2 regions of the Paraburkholderia sp. 22099 genome follow, and region 1 is predicted to be linked to the other one. Evidence: predicted binding sites of a transcription regulator. Region 1 holds the regulator's gene; the other holds the start of a gene.
The links. The regulator FNR, encoded in region 1, switches genes on or off when oxygen is low (the NO sensors DNR and NnrR bind a similar motif). The targets are predictions, from matches to a motif close to TTGATNNNNATCAA.
Positions count from the first base shown of each region.

Region 1 (9,567 bases):
GGCCGCCGTGACCAAGGTCGCCGCGGGCGGTGTCTACGTGAGCCTCGCGATGGCCGAGCGGTTCGCGCAGAGCCTGAACGAACCCACCGATCTGCTGCCGCATCAGCGTCTGTCCGATCGGGAATTCGACGTATTGAAGCGCATCGCCACCGGTCAGACGATCACCGAGATCGCGGCCGAACTGTGTGTGAGCGCCAAGACCGTGAGCACGTACAAGACGCGCATCCTCGAGAAAATGCAGATGCCGCACGATGCGGCGCTGGTGCGCTATGCGATGCGTCACAAGCTGGTCAGCGACGAGGACGACATCTGAACGCCCGCGCGGCTCGCATCGGCTTGCGGGTCACGACGCGCACGGACCCCGCCGCCGCGCGTTCCCGCTCTAACCTGCCGCGCCAGCCGCCCATTGCGCCCATTGCGCCCATTGCGCACTCCGTCCACTTAGCGCACTCGTCGATCCCCGCTCCACTCCACCCGCTGTAGGAAACGCCCTACAGCGCCTCCCTCTCGCCTACTCGAAGTTCATTCGACGCCGATTTCATTTAGATACGGCGCGACCGATACTTCGAGCCATGAACTCAAGCACTGACCACCCCGCCCTGCGCGTCTTTCTCGTCGACGATGCAGCATTGGTGCGGCACCGTATCGCCGCGCTGTTCGGCGCGCTCGACGGCGTCGAGATCGTCGGCGAAGCCGAGGAGCCCGGCGCGGCATTCGCGGGCATCGCCGCCGGCGCGGTCGATCTGGTCGTGACGGAACTGCATCTGAACGGCGGCACCGGCATGGAGTTGCTCGCTTTGCTTGCCCAACGCATGCCGCATGTGATCGTCATGGTGCTGACGAACCGTTCAGGCGCCTGGTTCCGGCGCGCATGCCTCGCGAGCGGCGCTCACTACTTTTTCGACAAGACCAGCGAATTCAATCTAGCGCGCAACGCGATCCAGCGGATCGCCGGCGAACATCGCGCGCGCACCCTTCCTCAACCTGGAGCACATCATGTCTGACGTTGCCGTCTATTCCGTCACGTCGCCCTCGCTTAAGACCCGGCAAGCCTCGCCCGCTCCCGCAGCCGAGCCGGCAACCGCGCGGGCGCCGCGCAACGACGCGGTACGTTGCACGGCCTGCTCGATGCGCTCCATCTGCATGCCGCAAGGGCTGACATCCGAGGAATTGCAACGGATGGAATCGCTCATCTGCCCGTCGCGGACCATCAAGCAGGGCGAGACCATCTACCGCGCGAACGATTCGTTTCAGAGCATCTATGCGGTGCGCGCCGGCTCGTTCAAGACGGTCGTCATGCATCGCGACGGCCGCGAGCAGGTGACCGGTTTTCATCTCGCCGGCGACTCGCTGGGGCTGGACGGAGTGTGCTCCGGCCACCATAGTTGCGACGCCGTGGCGCTCGAGGACAGCAAGGTCTGCATCATCCCGTTCCATCTGCTCGAAGCCATGTGCCGCGAGGTCAAGGCCGTCCAGCAGCACCTGCACCGGATGATGGGCGGCGAGATCGTGCGCGAGTCGTCACAGATGCTGTTGCTCGGCACCATGTCCGCCGATCAGCGGGTGGCGACGTTCCTGCTGAATATGTCGGACCGCCTGCGGCTGCGCGGGTATTCGCCGGCGGAATTTCATCTGCGCATGACACGCGAGGAAATCGGCAGCTACCTGGGCATCAAGCTCGAAACGGTGAGCCGGATGCTCTCCAAGTTCCAGCGCGACGGACTGGTCGACATACGCGGCAAGGATATCCGGATCGTGGATCACGCGGGCCTCGTGCGGGTGTGATTCCGGGTTTGATCCGCGGTGCGGTTCTCGCCCGAACGCACCGCAAAACGCGGGGCGACGCGGACCGCGCCCGAACCGCTCACGCTAGCGAATGCTGAGCACGGCCGCGCCCGTCAGTCTGCCGTCACGCAGGTCGCTCAGCGCGCGGTTGGCATCCGTCAGCGGATACGTCGTCGTTTCGATCGCGAGGCGCGTCTCGTCCGCGATGCGCATGAAGGCGAGCCCGTCGTCGCGGGTCAGATTGGCGACCGACACCACGCGCCGCTCGCCCCATAGGAACGCGTACGGGAACGACGGAATGTCGCTCATGTGAATTCCGCCGCACACCACCACACCGCCTTTCGCCACCGCTTGCAGAGCTTGCGGAACGAGCGCGCCGACCGGCGCGAACAGCAACGCGGCATCCAGTTCGTCGGGCGGCGTCTCATCGCTGCCGCCCGCCCAGGCCGCGCCGAGACGCAGCGCGAGTTGCCGGGCCGCATCGTCGCCCGGACGCGTCAACGCGTACACCGTGCGCTGCTGATGACGCGCGACCTGCGCGACGATATGCGCCGCCGCGCCGAAACGTAGATGCCGATCCGCCGCGCGTCGCCCGCCATGCTCAAGGTGCGATAGCCGATCAGGCCGGCGCACAGCAGCGGCGCCGCCTCGATATCCGTGTAGTGCTCCGGCAGATGAAAGCAGTAGCGGCTGTCGGCGACGGTGCGCTCGGCGTAACCGCCGTCGATCGTATAACCGGTGAAGCCGGCCTCGTCGCAGAGATTTTCCCGCGCCGACAGGCAGTAGCGGCAATGCCCGCAGGTGCGGCCCACCCACGGCACCCCCACCCGGTCGCCGACGGCGAAGCCCGTCACGCCCGCGCCGAGTTCGGCCACCGTGCCGACGATTTCATGGCCCGGAATCACGGGCTGTTTCGGGTGCTCCAACTCATGGTCGATCAGATGGAGATCGGTGCGGCACACGCCGCAGGTATGCACATCGATCAGGATCTGCCCAGGGCCTGGCGTCGGATCAGGCATATCCCGCTCACGCAGCGACGACGCGCTGCCGTCGAATACCATCGCACGCATCAGGGTCTCCTCGAAGGTGGCGGCCGGCGCATCCGAACGCATTGAAACAGGCCGCACGCCCGGCCGCCTCACGCGAAGTCAGTCGCAAAAGCGGAAATACCCGCTGTGCATGAGCACCGGCTTGGCGCCGATTTCGTTCAGCAGTTGCCTTGCCGCGTGTTCGATCGGATGCCGGTTCGAGTCGAATGCGGCGATCAGATCGTCCTCACGCAGCGACGCGGCGCCAAAATGATCCTCGAGCGCTTCCGCGGTGATCGCGCACTGCACGCGCACGCCATCCACCTCGGCCGGAAACGCGACGACGAGATCGCGCGCGCAATATTCCGGACGTTCCTCGGGAAAATGAATCTTCATCATCACCACCTGGTTCCTTGCGCAGGATGCGAGGCTTAAGCGGCGTCTCCGCCCACCCGCGCATCGCGCACCACGCGTCGAGGCGGCCCGGTCCGTGGGTCGCGTCGCCCCGCCTGTCATCAGCATAGGAGCCTGGCGCGATTCGTCAAACTCAGGCCCTGCGTCCTCGTTGACCGAGGTCAATCGCACCCGGATCACCGCCCTTACACTGGACTCATCCCCGTCGCAAAGGAGCGCGTGCCATGAACGTCCTGTCCAGAAACAGTCTGGTGGCATGTGCCGGGTTCGTGCTGGCCGCCGCCGCGCACGCCGCGCCGGAGCCGGCCGCGCTGGTCGATCAGCATCACTGCATGTTTTGCCACACGCGCGATGCGCCGTTCCTCGCGCCGTCGTTTCAGCAGATCGCCGAGCGCTACCGCGACGTGCCGAATGCGCAGTTCATGCTCGAACACAAACTGCGGCTCGGCGGCAAGGCGCATTGGGGCGATACGCCGATGCCGCTGCCGGCCGATCGCGGCGGCCCGCTGTCCCCGGAGGACGCGCACACGCTGGTGCAGTGGGTGTTGAGTCAATGACCCGCTTTTGAATCATGACTTCCGCGGTCTGCTCCGCCTGAACCGGACCGCCTGTTTCGGAGAATTTTCATGCGCCTCACTGTCCACCTCGACGCCTTCGACTGCACCCACCCAATGGCATTTGCAATCCTCTGGCTGGACAAGGACACGCGGCAATGGTCGCGCGAAGGCCACCACGGGCTCGATCTGCCCGAATGGGGCACGCTGCAGGTGGATGGCGGCAATACCCTTATGTGCGGTCCGCGCGACGCGACGCCCCTCTGCGTGCTCGAAGGCCTGGATCTGAAAGACTGCAGCGGGCCGTTCGAAGGCGAGACCGGACGCGCACAGTGCTGCGCGGAACGCGACCGCCTCCTGATGACCGGCCACTGGCATGTGCAGTGTGTCGACAACGAGCAGGCGCAGCCCGAACACGGCTTGTTCGCTGCCGGCGAAGAAGCGTAAAGCGCCGGCTGGCGCCGACCACCCGCTCGCGGCGCGGTGACGATCGCCGCGCTTATCCTACGTTTACGTATCGCCGTTGCGCATCGGATTGAGCAAGAGCACAAAGCACGCGACGCCGCCAATCACGGCCGCGACACCGTAGTGGAAGAACTGCGGCGCATCGAACAGCAAACCGCGGATCGACGCAGCAATGCCCGCCAACGCCACGAATACGGCAATGGCCGAAAAAACGATTCTGCTTTCTGAGCGGACCATGATGCCCTCCACGGAGCCTGGACGGAGTGATGAAGACATCATCGCTCTCGCGGGCTGATTTCGCTTGACCGATATCAACATAGTCGGCATGCGCCGGAAAGAACGCGAAACCGGCAGGCCATGGCGTCTCCCCGATGACCCTCACGAAGCTCGATGCGATCGTCGCATGCGGAGCAATTGGCCGCTTTTCCGTGTAAGGCAATCCTGATTCCCATATAGGGAATCCCTGTTTTTTTCATTGCGCCTTTGTATTAATGCAATTGAAAACCGGCGACCGGCCCGATCCAATAAAATAGCGCCCGGCTTTGCTCTTCAGAACCCCTCGTCGTGGCCGTATACCTTGGATACGCGCTTGGGATACGCGCCTCTTATCGCTCGACAGGATTGGAGCGATATCCGAATTCCATTCATCGCAGCAGCACGAGCCGCGCATTCATGTAAGCGAATGGAAAGCGAATGCCGGCAAATCAGTTTTATACGAATTAACGCGTATGTCGCAAATCGCGAGTCACTAAACCGCAGCACGAATAAGCCACGATGATGTCGTTCGCCGGCGCATGCCGGCAACACGGATCGCGGCCGCAAGAGCAAACGTTTGCCAACCATCGGCGGCCACCGCAAGGGTTCATGAACCCACCCCGGAGCCGTCCCAATCAGGAGCGGAGAAGCGCATGAAGCGGGCGAAATCGAGCAAGGCCGTTGCACCAGAGGCACACATGAATTCAGCTTCGCCTGAACCGTGGTTTGAACCATCGGACAGCCTCGCCAACGAGGCGGACATCGCCGAAGGCATGTCGCGCCGCACCTTCCTCTACAGCCTCGGCGCGTTGGCGCTGTCCGCCTGTGGCGGCGGCGCAGAAGGCGGCGCGTCCGCGACGACCTCGGCGCAGTCGTCGACCCAATCATCGGCGCAATCGTCGCCCCGGTCGCTGCAAGCCGTGGCGAACAGCGCGTCATCCGGCGCATTCGTGCATCCCGGCCTGCTGCATACCCAGGCCGACTTCGACCGGATGAGCCAGAAGGTCGCGGCGCAAGCGTCTCCGTGGGTCGACAGCTGGAACATCCTGATCGCGAACAGTCACGCGAGCCTGTCATGGACGCCGCGTCCGCAAGCGGTGGTCTACCGCGGCGACGACGGCGTTCACCCGCAGAACTACTCGCTGCTGTTCAACGACATCGCGGCGGCCTACGCGTGCGCGCTGCGCTGGAAAGTGACGGGCAACACGGCGTATGCGGACAAGTCGGTGCAGATCATGAACGCGTGGTCCTCGACGTTGACCGGCCTCGGCGGCTCCACGGATGTCGATCTCGCGGCCGGCATCTACGGCTATGAATTCGCCAACGCCGGCGAAATCATGCGCACGTATTCGGGCTGGGCCGCCGCCGACCTCGCGCGCTTCCAGGCGATGATGCGCAACATCTTCTATCCGATCAATCACGACTTCCTCAACCGGCACAACAACACCCAGGCGACCCACTATTGGGCCAACTGGGATCTGTGCAACATGGCGTCGATCATGGCGATCGGCGTGCTATGCGACGACCAGGCCCTGTTCGACGAAGCCGTGTCCTACTTCAAGAGCGGCGCGGGCAACGGCGCGATCTTCAACGCGGTGTACTACGTGCACCCCGGCTATCTCGGCCAATGGCAGGAATCGGGACGCGACCAGGGGCACAACACGCTCGGCATCGCGCTCGGCGGCGCGATCTGCGAGATGGCCTGGAACCAGGGCGTGGACCTCTACGGCTACGACAACAACCGCTTCCTGATGGGCGCGGAATACGTCGCCAAAGGCAACCTGATCGAATCGGGCACGACGTATCACACCGTGCCCTATGTGCGCTACAACAATGTCGACAACGTCAATCAGACGGTGTTCTCGACAGCCTCTCAAGGCACGATCCGGCCTTGCTGGGCGCTCGTTTATAACCACTACGTCAACCGCAAGGGCCTGGCCGCGCCGTACACGCAGAAATTCGCGGCGCTGGTTCAACCGGAAGGCGGCGGCGGCAACTACGGCCCGAACAGCGGCGGTTACGACCAGCTCGGCTACGGCACCCTCACCTGCACGCGCGATCCGATCGCGAGCGGCGCGGCGCCGAGCGGACTCACCGCGACCGTCAGCGCGGGGAAAGTCATCCTGTCGTGGTGGGGGACCGCCTATGCGACGAGCTACAACGTGAAGCGCGGCAGCACGGCGGGCGGTCCCTACACGTCGATCGCGAGCGGCGTCACGGATCTGCTCAGTTACACGGACAGCGCCGTGGCAGCCGGCACCTGGTACTACGTCGTCACGGCCGCGACGCCGTCCGGCGAAACGGCCGCGTCGAACGAGGCGGTGGCGGTCACCGCGGTGCAACTGCAAACGTGGCTCGCCTTCGACGAAACGAGCGGCACGAGCGCGGCCGATTCGAGCGGCAACGGCCATGCCGGCACGCTCGTCGGCGGGGCGAGCCGGGTGCCCGGCAAGAAAGGCAATGCCGTTTCGCTCGACGGCAGTACCGGCTATGTCAGCTTGCCCGGCGATCTCGTCGCCGACGTAGCCGACTTCACGATCGCGGCCTGGGTCTACTGGAACGCGGCGCGAACCTGGGAGCGCGTGTTCGATTTCGGCGCCGGCACGGGCCGCTACATGATGCTGACGCCGCGCGCCAACAACGGACTCGCACGCTTTGCGATCACCTTGAACGGTGGGGCGGGCGAGCAGGATATCAACGGCAATGTCGCCCTGCCCACCGGACAATGGGCGCACGTCGCGGTGACGTTGTCGGGCAGCGTCGGCACGCTGTACCTGAACGGCGCCGCGATCGGCACCAACACGGCGATGTCGTTCGCGCCGTTCCGCCTGGAAAGCACGAGCCAGAACTGGATCGGCCGCTCGCAATTCGCCGATCCGTATTTCAACGGCTCGATCGACGAGTTCCGCGTCTATCGCAACGCGCTCAGCGCCGAGCAGATCACGGCATTGATCTCCGCGTAGCGACGGGCCGGCATCTCGACTGGCACCTCGACGCAGCGTTAGCATTGGCCGCCCTGCCTCGGGCGGGTTCAATGCGCGCTGCGTTGATTCAGGTCAATCCCTGGGTTGCGTTCAGGAAGAACATGCAACGCATGGGCCGCGCGTGAGCCACGCTTGGGCCGCGCACGGGCCCCAATGCGCGGCCAAAAAATCGCGAACTGGCGCGCGATTTGCTTTAAGCGATGAGCCCATACGGTTCTGGCGATCGACCAGACCTGACCAGCAGGAGGAGACAAATGCGCGATGCCGTTCATCACGCCATGACCCCAATCGCCCCGCATGAAGCGGGCTGGCTCACGCCATCCATTCAGAAGTCCCACGAGCGTTCGCAAACGTTCGGCCTCAGTTCCCTGATGCGGCCCGACTACGACGTCCTGCCGGCCGCGGAACTCGCGTTGCGGCTGGAACAGAGCCGCATTCTGTGCGCGCATGCCACGCCGGTGATGGAAACGCTGCATGAGCAGATCGTCAACACGCAAAGCATGATCGTGCTGACCGACGCCGAAGGGCTGATTCTTCATTCGATCGGCGACGACGAGTTTTTGCGCCGCGCGGAGAAGGTGGCGCTGCGCCCCGGCGCGAATTGGGCCGAGGACCGCCAGGGCACCAACGCGATCGGTACCGCGATCGCCGAATGCTCGCCGACCGTCGTGCATGGCGAGCAGCACTATCTGGCGGCCAACCGCTTTCTGACCTGTTCGAGCGTGCCGATCCTCGATCCGTATGGCGATCTGATCGGCGTGCTCGACGTGAGCGGCGACCATCGCAGCTACCATCAACACACGATGGCGCTCGCCAAGATGTCCGTGCAGATGATCGAGAATCATCTGTTCACCAACACCTTCCGCGAGACCTTGCGGATCGCCTTTCACGGCCGGCCGGAGTTTCTCGGCACGCTGATGGAAGGCATCGCCGCGTTCACCTGCGATGGCCGCTTCCTGTCCGCCAACCGCAGCGCGCAATTCCAGTTGGGCCTGCCGCTCACCGCCTTGCGCGCGCATACGCTGTTCTCGTTGTTCGGCCTGACAAGTCCGCAGTTGATCGACCGTCTGCGTGCGGGCGGCGACCGGAATCTGTCGTTGAACCTGCATAACGGCGCAGTGGTTTGCGCGCGCGTCGAATTCCGCCGCGCCACGCTCGCCGAGGACGGCGTGCCGCCGCCTGCGCCGCGCGCGGAGAAGCCCGCGCCGCGCCCCGACGCGCCGCCGCCGGCGGTGGCCGCGGGCGCGCTGTCGAGACTGAGCTATCTGGACACCGGCGATCCGCAGATCGCCACGGTCATCACCAAGGTCCGCAAGGTGCTCGGCAAGGACATCCCCATCTTGATCACCGGCGAGACGGGCACCGGCAAGGAACTGCTCGCGCAGGCGATCCACAACGATTCGCCGCGCAGGTCGGGGGCGTTCGTCGCGGTGAACTGCGCTTCGATACCGGAAAGCCTGATCGAATCCGAACTGTTCGGCTATGAAGAAGGCGCCTTCACCGGCGCGCGCCGCAAGGGCGCGGCCGGCAAGCTGCTGCAGGCGAACGGCGGCACGCTGTTTCTCGACGAGATCGGCGACATGCCCTACCCGCTCCAGGTGCGGCTGCTGCGCGTGTTGCAGGAGCGTCTCGTCAATCCGCTCGGCTCGACCAAATCGATTCCCGTGGATATCGCGATCATCTGCGCGACCCATCGCGATCTGCGCGAGATGATCGCGCAGAACTGTTTCCGCGAGGACTTGTATTACCGCCTGAACGGTCTGGTGGTGAAACTGCCGCCGCTGCGCGAGCGCACGGACCTGCTAGCCGTGATCCAGAAGATGCTGCATTGCGCATCGCTCGATGAACCCGACGGCCGGCGTCTGAGCGTCGCCGCCGACGTGATGGCGCTGTTCGAGCAGTGCGCGTGGCCGGGCAACTTTCGTCAGCTCGGCAATCTTCTGCGCACCGCGGCCGCGATGGTGGACGAGGACGGCGAGATTCGCCGCGAGCACTTGCCCGACGACTTCTTCGACGATTTGCGCTCCGCCCCCTCGCCCAGCGCGCGCCCCGCCGAAGCCGCTCCCTTGCAGGGCGAGCGCT
Region 1 covers NZ_JBQEPU010000028.1:61,401-70,967, reverse strand. The annotation lists gene ACTJLC_RS23980 (response regulator transcription factor) at 1-313, shown strand, start outside; gene ACTJLC_RS23975 (response regulator) at 573-1,004, shown strand; gene fnr (fumarate/nitrate reduction transcriptional regulator Fnr) at 997-1,785, shown strand; partial or broken gene ACTJLC_RS23965 (zinc-dependent alcohol dehydrogenase family protein) at 1,870-2,855, opposite strand; gene ACTJLC_RS23960 (DUF1488 domain-containing protein) at 2,934-3,209, opposite strand; gene ACTJLC_RS23955 (cytochrome C) at 3,452-3,784, shown strand; gene ACTJLC_RS23950 (DUF3564 domain-containing protein) at 3,854-4,228, shown strand; gene ACTJLC_RS23945 (DUF2964 family protein) at 4,292-4,483, opposite strand; gene ACTJLC_RS23940 (LamG-like jellyroll fold domain-containing protein) at 5,200-7,464, shown strand; gene ACTJLC_RS23935 (sigma-54-dependent Fis family transcriptional regulator) at 7,740-9,567, shown strand, end outside.

Region 2 (9,567 bases), on a different contig from region 1:
GCCATCGCCGACCGCCAGTTGCAGATCGCGCCACGCTTCGCGATCGAGTTCGGCTTCGAGCAGGTTGCCTTCGCGGCCCGCGAGTTCGACCCGCACCGAGCCGCCCAGCGTCACCACGCGCCGCACGTCGACGACGATGCCTTCGCGATGACCGGCCGCCTGCGGGTACAACTGCAGATCGTGCGGACGCACATAAGCGAAGGCCGGCCCGCTGAATCCCGCGGTGATCGCGACCGGCAGCGCCGCGCCGTCGACCACGAAGCCGCTCGAATCGACGTTGCCGTGCAGGCGGTTCGCCGCGCCGAGAAACTCGTAGACGAACGAGGTTTGCGGATGGTCGTACACGTCCTGCGGACTGCCCACCTGCTCCACGTGCCCGCGATTGAGCACGACGATGCGGTCGGCCACTTCGAGCGCCTCTTCCTGATCGTGCGTGACGAAAATGGTCGAGATATGCAGATCGTCATGCAGACGCCGCAGCCAGCTACGCAATTCCTTGCGCACCTTCGCATCGAGCGCGCCGAACGGTTCGTCGAGCAGCAGCACCTTCGGCTCGACGGCCAACGCGCGCGCCAGCGCGATCCGCTGCCGCTGGCCGCCCGACAGCTCCGACGGATACCGTTGCGCGAGCCAGTCGAGTTGCACGAGCTTCAGCAGTTCGTGCACCTTCTCGCGAATCACCGCTTCCGAGGGACGCTCCTTGCGCGGTTTCACGCGCAGACCGAACGCGACGTTCTCGAACACCGTCATGTGACGGAACAGCGCGTAATGCTGGAACACGAAGCCGACTTCGCGTTCGCGCGCGCCGACCGTCGCGACGTCCTGGCCTTGCAGCATCACCTGGCCGCCGTCCGCGTATTCGAGCCCGGCGATCACCCGCAACAAGGTCGTCTTGCCGCAACCCGAGGGCCCGAGCAGCGCAACCAGTTCGCCCGGCGGGAAATCGAGCGAGACGTTATCGAGCGCGACGAAATCGCCGAAGCGCTTCTGCAGGTTACGAACGGTGATACCCATTACAGCTCTCCTTGCTTGAGCGGGTGTGGCTGCGATGCATTGACGGATTGCGAGGTGGTCTGTGAAGCGGTCCGCGAGCCAGGCTCAGCACCAGGCTGTGAACCAGGCTGTGGACCAGGCTGTGAAGCAGGCTGTGAAGCCGGCGCCGGCGTGACGGGCCCCGCATACGCGGGCACGTCGCGCGCCGCCGACAGTTCCGCCGACATATGCCGCTCGGCGAGCAGCTTGAGCGCCAGCGTGACGAGCGCGAGCAACGCGAGCACCGACGCCACCGCGAACGCCGCCGAGAAGTTGTATTCGTTGTAGAGAATTTCGACGTGCAGCGGCATCGTATCGGTCTGGCCGCGAATATGGCCCGACACCACCGACACCGCGCCGAACTCGCCCATCGCCCGCGCGTTGCACAGGATCACGCCGTACAGCAGACCCCATTTGACGTTCGGCAGCGTGACGCGGCGGAAAATCTGCCAGCCCGAGGCGCCGAGCACGTGAGCGGCTTCTTCCTCGTCGTTGCCTTGCGCCTGCATCAGCGGAATCAGTTCGCGCGCGACGAACGGGAACGTGACGAAGATCGTCGCCAGCACGATGCCCGGCACCGCGAAGATGATCTGCACGTCATGGGCTTGCAGCCACGGGCCGAACCAGCCTTGCGCGCCGAACAGCAGCACGTAGATCAAGCCCGAGATCACCGGCGAAACCGAGAACGGCAGATCGATCAGCGTGGTCAACAGCGCCTTGCCGCGGAATTCGAACTTGGCGATGCACCAGGAAGCCGCGAGACCGAACACGAGGTTCAGCGGCACGGCAATCGCCGCGGTGATCACGGTGAGCTTGATCGCCGACAGCGCATCGGGATCGGCGAGCGATTCCAGATAGAAGCCGAGCCCCTTGTTCAACGCCTGATAGAACACGGCGACGAGCGGCACGACGAGAAACAGCGCGAGAAACAGCAGTGCGACGCCGGTCAGGATCCAGCGCACCACCGGCGGTTCGGTCACCGGATCGGGCCGGCGCGCGACGTTGAGCGGCGCGCGCGGCGCGACGGCGACGGCGGCCCGATCCGTCCCATCCGCGCGCTTCACACGATGCGCGCCGTCGGCGGAATGGCGGCTCATCGCACACCTCCGCCGATCGCCGCGACGCTTGCCGAGGCCGGCGCCGGGCCCGCGCCGCCGCGCCCGGTGCGGCGCTGCAAGTACCACTGCAAGGTATTGATGAACAGCAGCATCAGGAAGGACACGACCAGCATCACCACGGCCAATGCCGTGGCGCCCGCGTAGTCGTATTGCTCGAGCTTGGTGATGATCAGCAGCGAGGTGATTTCAGACTTCATCGGCACATTGCCGGCGATGAAAATCACCGAGCCGTATTCGCCGAGCGCACGCGCGAACGCCAGCGCGAAGCCCGTCAGCAAGGCCGGAAACACCGACGGCAACACCACGCGGCGAAACGTCAGCCAGCGCGACGCGCCGAGGCACGCGGCCGCCTCTTCCTGTTCGCGCTCGAACTCCTCGAGCACCGGCTGCACGGTCCGCACGACGAACGGCAAACCGATGAACGTCAGCGCAACCAGCACACCCGCCGGCGTGAATGCGATCTTGATGCCGAGCGGTTCGAGAAACTGCCCGATCCAGCCGTTGCCCGCGTACACGGCCGCGAGCGAAATGCCGGCCACGGAGGTCGGCAAAGCGAACGGCAGATCGACCACCGCATCGACGATGCGCTTGAACGGAAACGTGTAGCGCACCAGCACCCACGCCACCAGAAAGCCGAACACCGCGTTGATCAGCGCGCCGCCCAACGCCGAGAAGAACGTCAGGCGATACGACGCGAGCACGCGCGGCGAACTCACCGCGCGCACGAACTGCGCCCAGTCGAGCGTCGCGGTCTTGAGGAAGGTTGCGGCAAGCGGAATCAGCACCACGAGGCTCAGATAAGCCACCGTGATGCCGAGTGTCAGGCCAAAACCGGGCAAGGCGCTCGGTTTTCGGAAGGTCAACGTCGTCATGCTCAATGCTCTTTCAGGATTCACGCCTGCGTGTTCTGGCCGCCGGGCCCTGGCTGGCCAAAGCGCGCCACTGGGGCGCGCCCGGATTGGACGCGTTGCCGCGTCGCTCGGTCGATGCCGTTGCCGGCACCGGCGGTCTTACTGCGGCTGATAGATCGAATCGAATACGCCGCCGTCCGCGAAGTGCGTTTTCTGCGCGTTCGTCCAGCCGCCGAACGAGTCGTCCACCGTGTACAGCTTCAGCTTCGGAAACTTCGAGGTCAACTCCGCCGGCACCTTGTTCGAACGCGGCCGGTAGAAGTTCTTCGCGGCGATCTCCTGGCCCTGCTCGCTGTACAGGAAGTTCAGATACGCCTCGGCCAGCTTGCGCGTGCCGCGCTTGTCGACGACCTTGTCGACCACGGCAACCGGCGGCTCGGCCAGGATGCTCACGGACGGCACGACGATTTCGAACTTGTCCGTGCCGAACTCCTTCAGCGACAGGAACGCTTCGTTTTCCCACGCGATCAGCACGTCGCCGATGCCGCGTTGCACGAAGCTGGTGGTCGCGCCGCGCGCGCCCGAATCGAGCACGCCGGCATTCTTATAGAGCTTGCCGACGAACTCCTTCGCCTTCTGGTCGTTGCCGCCCGGCTGATGCGCGGCATACGACCACGCCGCGAGGTAGTTCCAGCGCGCGCCGCCCGAGGTTTTCGGGTTCGGCGTGACGATCGACACGCCCGGTTTGATCAGATCGTCCCAGTCCTTGATGTGCTTCGGGTTGCCCTTGCGCACCAGAAACACGATCGTCGACGTGTACGGCGATGCGTTGTCGGGCAGACGCTTTTGCCAGCCCTTGTCGAGCAGGCCCTTGTTAGCGAGGGCGTCGATGTCGTAGGCGAGCGCGAGGGTCACGACGTCCGCCTGCAGGCCGTCGAGCACGGAGCGCGCCTGCGCGCCCGAGCCGCCGTGCGACTGCTTGAAGGTGATCGTTTCGCCGGTTTTTGCCTTCCACTCCTTGCCGAACGCCTGGTTGACGTCCTGGTAGAGCTCGCGCGTCGGGTCGTAGGACACGTTCAGCAGCGTCGTGTCGGCGGCGTGCGCCTGCCCCGCGACGCCGAGCGCGGCTGCCGCGCCGAAGGCGAGCGCCGCGATCAGTTTCTTCGTCTTGCCTGCCAGCCCCGTGTGTCGATGGTTCATGCCAACTTTCTCCGCGTTGTGGTCCGTTGAAACGGCGTGTGATGTTGTTTTGCGTCGTCTGCGTGCGGCCACGTGTGCGTGGCGCCAACTGGAGGCCAGTCTATCGAAGGGCTTTCATCATTAAAAATAATGTTTCTTCATTCTTTAATACGCAAAAGTGGTAATGACAGCCAGATAAGGCGTTGCAGCACGAAAACGGGTGTTGGAGCGTCCGGTTTGGACGTTTCCACGACCCCACTTCGTCGCCTGCCCGCACGAACTTAAAGTAAAGCTTGAATTGCGCCGGATACTGTATAAAAATACAGCCACCTGTTCATACATACAGTGGCGCCATGACAAAACTCACCGCACGACAGCAGCAGGTTTTCGATCTGATCCGCCGGGCCATCGAACGCACCGGCTTTCCGCCCACCCGCGCGGAGATCGCCGCGGAACTGGGCTTCAGCTCGGCCAACTCGGCAGAAGAACATCTGCGCGCGCTCGCTCGCAAGGGTGTCATCGAGCTGGCGGCCGGCGCATCGCGCGGCATACGCCTTCTCACCAGCCCCGAAGACTCGCCGCACCAGTTCACGCTGCCGCACGCGAGCATCATGCAACTGTCGTTGCCGCTGATCGGCCGGGTCGCCGCGGGTAGCCCGATACTCGCGCAGGAACATATCTCGCAGCATTACGCATGCGACCCGGCGCTCTTCTCGAGCAAGCCCGATTACCTGCTGAAAGTGCGCGGGCTGTCCATGCGCGACGCCGGCATCTTCGACGGCGACCTGCTCGCGGTGCAAAAACGCAGCGAGGCGAAAGACGGCCAGATCATCATCGCCCGGCTCGGCGACGACGTCACGGTCAAGCGCCTGAAGCGCCGGCCGAACGGTATCGAGCTGATCGCCGAGAATCCCGATTACGACAACATCTTCGTTGAAACCGGCAGCGCGGATTTCGCGCTGGAGGGTATCGCCGTGGGGCTGATCCGCCCCGGAGAGTTTTAACCCGCCCGCTCGCCGGTTCGCCGGATCGCAGCCGCCCCAACGTTGAATCGCCTGGAGAGACTCATGGAACGCCTTGCCCGCCTGCTGCCCTTTCGCCAGTTCGGTCGTCTGCGCCGTCTGCGCAAGCTGGTGCCCTGCTCAGTGAGCGGAGCGCCCGCGGTCAGCACGCCATCGCTGTTCGACTCGCCCGACGGGGTATCGAGCTTGCCGTCGTCGTTGCCCGCCTTTGCCCGCGTGTCGTTGAATGCCGGGTTGAATATGGCGGAGCCGGAGCGGCGCGCACCGGTTCGGGTTTATCACGGGCCGTCGCGGCTCATCATGGTCGGCACCATGGAGGCCGTATGCCGCATGATCGATCGTTGCATCGCCGACGAGGCCAACGTGCACGGCGCGGTATTCGAGTCCTGATCGGCTTTCAATATTGTTGTCGCGTGGGATCGTTTTTGCGTGGCCGCGGTCCACGTTAGATCAAACGTGATGGAGAGTCCCACCCGATGGCAGTTTCGACACGCAAGAACCACGGCGCCAGCCGGCCGCTGATCGTCACTCTGGTTGTGATCGTGTTGATCGCCGCGCTGGGGTTCGTCTACGCGTCGCCGTATATCGCGCTGAATAATCTCAAGCGCGCGGCGGACGCGCGCGACGCGCAAACCGTCAATCAGTACGTCGACTTTCCCGCATTGCGCGAAAGCCTGAAGCAGCAGGTCACAGGCTTGCTGACACGCCGGCTCGACGCGCAGGGCAACGGCAATCCATTAGCCGCGATCGGCGCGATGATCGGCGTGGCATTGATCGGGCCGCTGGTAGACGCTTATGCGACGCCGGACGGCGTGGCGGCATTGCTGAACGGCATGCCGCCGCGCGGCAATCCTGGCGAGCGGCCGCCTGCTCCGCCCGCGGCCAACAATCCGCCCGCAACACCCGCGCCGGCGCCCGTGCCTGCATCGCCCACCGCGGGAGGCTCAGCCAACAGCGCGGCAAACAATAACGCCGCGCCGCCGCAGCCGCCGGAAACCACGGCGAGCTATCGCGGCCTCAACCAGTTCGCCGTTACTTACCGGCATGGCGCCGGCGACGCACGTTATTCGGCGATCTTCCAGCGCGAAGGCTTGCTCACATGGAAGCTGAGCGCCGTCAATTTAAACGAGTGATTGTCTGGTCGCGTGAACGGAGCTGGAAGAGCAACCGTTTTCCTGCCAGGCTTCCTGCGCATCAAGCCGCCGCTTGCTGCTGCTCCTGCGCGGAAGAACACGCCACCAGGATGCTGCACGATACGCGGTCGAGCAACGGCGTATTGCCCGCGCCCATCCACCATCGCGACAAACCGGTGCGGCAACGGTGGCCGACCACCACGAGGTCCACGTTCAAGTCGTTGGCGAGATTCGCGATCTCGTCAATTGGATGGCCAAACGCAAAGTGCCCTTGCGCGGTCACGCCACGCTCGGTGAGCCAGTCCACCCCTTCCTGCAGAATGTCGCGGGCGGTCTTCTCGAAACTGCCGCAGGCCACATCGGTCAGCAGGCCCGCGCTTTGCGCAATGCTCGAACGCATGTCGACCACGGACAGCAGATGCGTTTCCGCCTTCAGATCCAACGCCAGGTCGGCGCCGCAACGCAACGCCTTGCGGCCTTCGCGCGAGCCGTCGTAGCACAGCAGGATTTTCTTGTAGCTCGCCATGATTTTCTCCCTAGCCGCGAAAAGCGCGGTCTTCATGAATCATGGTGCGCCGCAATTCAGCTTGCAAGGGATGGAAAACGCTAGGTGTGCACTGATCGGGAGCGTGCGGGGTTTTGATCGGGATCGAGGCTGTCTTGCGAGGTTTGCGGCAGTGCAAGAAACACGCTCGGAACGGCTGCGGGCTCGCCGACGGCAACTCGCCGATGCCCTAGAATAGACGGCCTTCCCGGCCATTAGCATCATCGGCGAGTTTTTCCCAGAACCTCCATCGATCCCATGCCTGAAGCCCCCATTGAATTCCAGCAGGTCAAGAAAAGCTACGGCGACAAAACAGTCGTCGACGGGCTCTCGTTTCACGTCGATGCCGGCGAATGCTTCGGCTTGCTCGGCCCCAACGGCGCGGGCAAGACCACCACGCTGCGCATGCTGCTCGGCATCGCCGCACCCGATGCCGGCGTGATCCGCCTGTGCGGCGAGCCGATTCCGCGCCGCGCGCGGATGGCGCGGGCGCGCGTCGGCGTGGTGCCGCAGTTCGACAATCTCGATCCCGACTTCACGGTGCGCGAGAACCTGCTGGTGTTCGGCCGTTACTTCGGGCTGAGCGCCGCGCAATGCCGCGCGATGGTGCCGTCGCTGCTCGAATTCGCGCGCCTCGAAAGCAAGGCGGATGCGCGCGTGAGCGAGCTATCGGGCGGCATGAAGCGGCGCCTGACGCTCGCCCGGGCGCTCGTCAACGATCCCGACGTGCTGATCATGGACGAGCCGACCACCGGCCTCGATCCCCAGGCGCGGCATCTGATCTGGGAGCGGCTGCGCTCGTTGCTCGCGCGCGGCAAGACGATCCTGCTGACCACGCATTTCATGGAAGAAGCCGAACGGCTTTGCAACCGGCTGTGCGTGATCGAGGAAGGACGCAAGATCGCCGAGGGCGCGCCGAGCACGTTGATCGCCTCGGAGATCGGCTGCGACGTGATCGAGATCTTCGGTCCCGACCCGGTCGCGTTGCGCGACGAACTGGCGCCGCTTGTCGAGCGAACCGAGATCAGCGGTGAGACGCTCTTCTGCTATGTGAACGACGCGCAGCCGGTGCATGCGCGGCTCAAGCAACGCGCCGACCTGCGCTATCTGCATCGTCCGGCGAATCTGGAAGATGTGTTCCTGCGGCTCACCGGCCGCGAGATGCAGGACTGACGCCGGCCGCATCCGTTACAGCTACAACGACACTGCACGAGACACGCAATGGACGCACGCACTTACGAAACACACGGCAACGGCGACGCACCGTCGAGGCAGGAACCGTTCGCCGCGTTGCCCGCGAACGCCGTGAACTGGATTGCGGTGTGGCGCCGCAACTATCTGGTGTGGAGGAAGCTCGCGATCGCCTCGATGTTCGGCAATCTCGCCGATCCGATGATCTATCTGTTCGGGCTCGGCTTCGGGCTCGGCCTGATGGTCGGACACGTCGACGGCGTGTCGTACATCGCGTTTCTGGCGGCCGGCACGGTCGCGTCGAGCGTGATGATGTCCGCGAGTTTCGAGTCGATGTACTCGGGCTTCTCGCGCATGCACGTGCAGCGCACCTGGGAGGCGATCATGCACACGCCGCTCACGCTCGGCGACATCGTGCTCGGTGAAGTGATCTGGGCGGGCAGTAAGTCGGTGCTGTCGGGCACGGCGATCATGCTGGTGGCCGGCGCGCTCGGCTACGCGAACTTCCCGTCGATGCTGCTGGCGTTGCCCGTCATCGTGCTGACCGGGCTCGCGTTCGCCAGTATCGCGATGGTGGTGACGGCACTCGCGCCATCGTATGACTTCTTTATGTTTTATCAGACGCTGGTGTTGACGCCGATGCTGTTGCTCTCCGGCGTGTTCTTCCCGGCTTCGCAACTGCCCGCCGCCGCGCGTGCCGCGACCCAGGTGTTGCCTCTCGCGCACGCCGTCGATCTGATTCGCCCGGCGATGCTCGGGCGGCCCGTCGAGGACGCGGTTTTGCATGTCGCGGTGCTGGCGGTGTATGCGGTGGGTGGGTTCGTCGTCTCGGCGGTGCTGTTCCGGCGCCGGATGATGAAGTAACGCGAGGTTATATCGAACACGGCGGCGGCAGGCAGCGCGCACGCGTCGCCCGCCGTGAATGGACCGGTGTCAGTCCTCGTCGTCCGTCCACGGAATATCCACGTCGGAGATGAACGCGACCGTTGCGAACGGTCCGCCATCCTGGCGGCCGATCTTGCCGTCGGCGCGCTGCCATTCAACGCGAAACACCGTGCCTGGGTCGTCGGCGATCAGCCTGACCGTGCGAAGCTCATCGGGATCCGCCTCTTCGACAGGACCGTCGAGCGAGATCAGCAATTCCTGCGGCCATAGTCCGTCGGCGGGATCATAAATCTTGTCGCCGTCGGGTATCAGCGTGAACGCCTCCACGCCGATCGTCGCGGAAGCGTCGACGATCATCTTGGCCAATGCACGCAGCAATGCGGTCGCGCGCGCCGAGTTCGCCTGACGAATTGCAAGGTCCCCGCGCGTCAGCGCCTGCTCGAGTTTTGGGTTTGTTTTTTGTTGCGCCATTCGATGTCCTGAGTCCTATCGCTCTGTTGTAGGCGGCACGCTGCATTGATCCGCCGCCGCTCGCCGTTTTTCGGGCTGAATCCTACCATTGGCGTGCATCCCGGCATGGCGATCCGCGCGGCCCGGTCCGACAGCCCGCCC
Region 2 covers NZ_JBQEPU010000001.1:284,946-294,512, forward strand. The annotation lists gene ACTJLC_RS01215 (sulfate/molybdate ABC transporter ATP-binding protein) at 1-1,014, opposite strand, end outside; gene cysW (sulfate ABC transporter permease subunit CysW) at 1,014-2,129, opposite strand; gene cysT (sulfate ABC transporter permease subunit CysT) at 2,126-3,022, opposite strand; gene ACTJLC_RS01230 (sulfate ABC transporter substrate-binding protein) at 3,161-4,201, opposite strand; gene lexA (transcriptional repressor LexA) at 4,534-5,184, shown strand; gene ACTJLC_RS01240 (hypothetical protein) at 5,248-5,592, shown strand; gene ACTJLC_RS01245 (DUF2939 domain-containing protein) at 5,679-6,335, shown strand; gene ACTJLC_RS01250 (universal stress protein) at 6,397-6,861, opposite strand; gene nodI (nodulation factor ABC transporter ATP-binding protein NodI) at 7,138-8,052, shown strand; gene ACTJLC_RS01260 (ABC transporter permease) at 8,101-8,934, shown strand; gene ACTJLC_RS01265 (hypothetical protein) at 9,004-9,426, opposite strand; gene ACTJLC_RS01270 (hypothetical protein) at 9,384-9,567, opposite strand, start outside.
Region 2: the regulator FNR is predicted to act here: its motif matches at 6,975-6,988, upstream of ACTJLC_RS01250 (universal stress protein).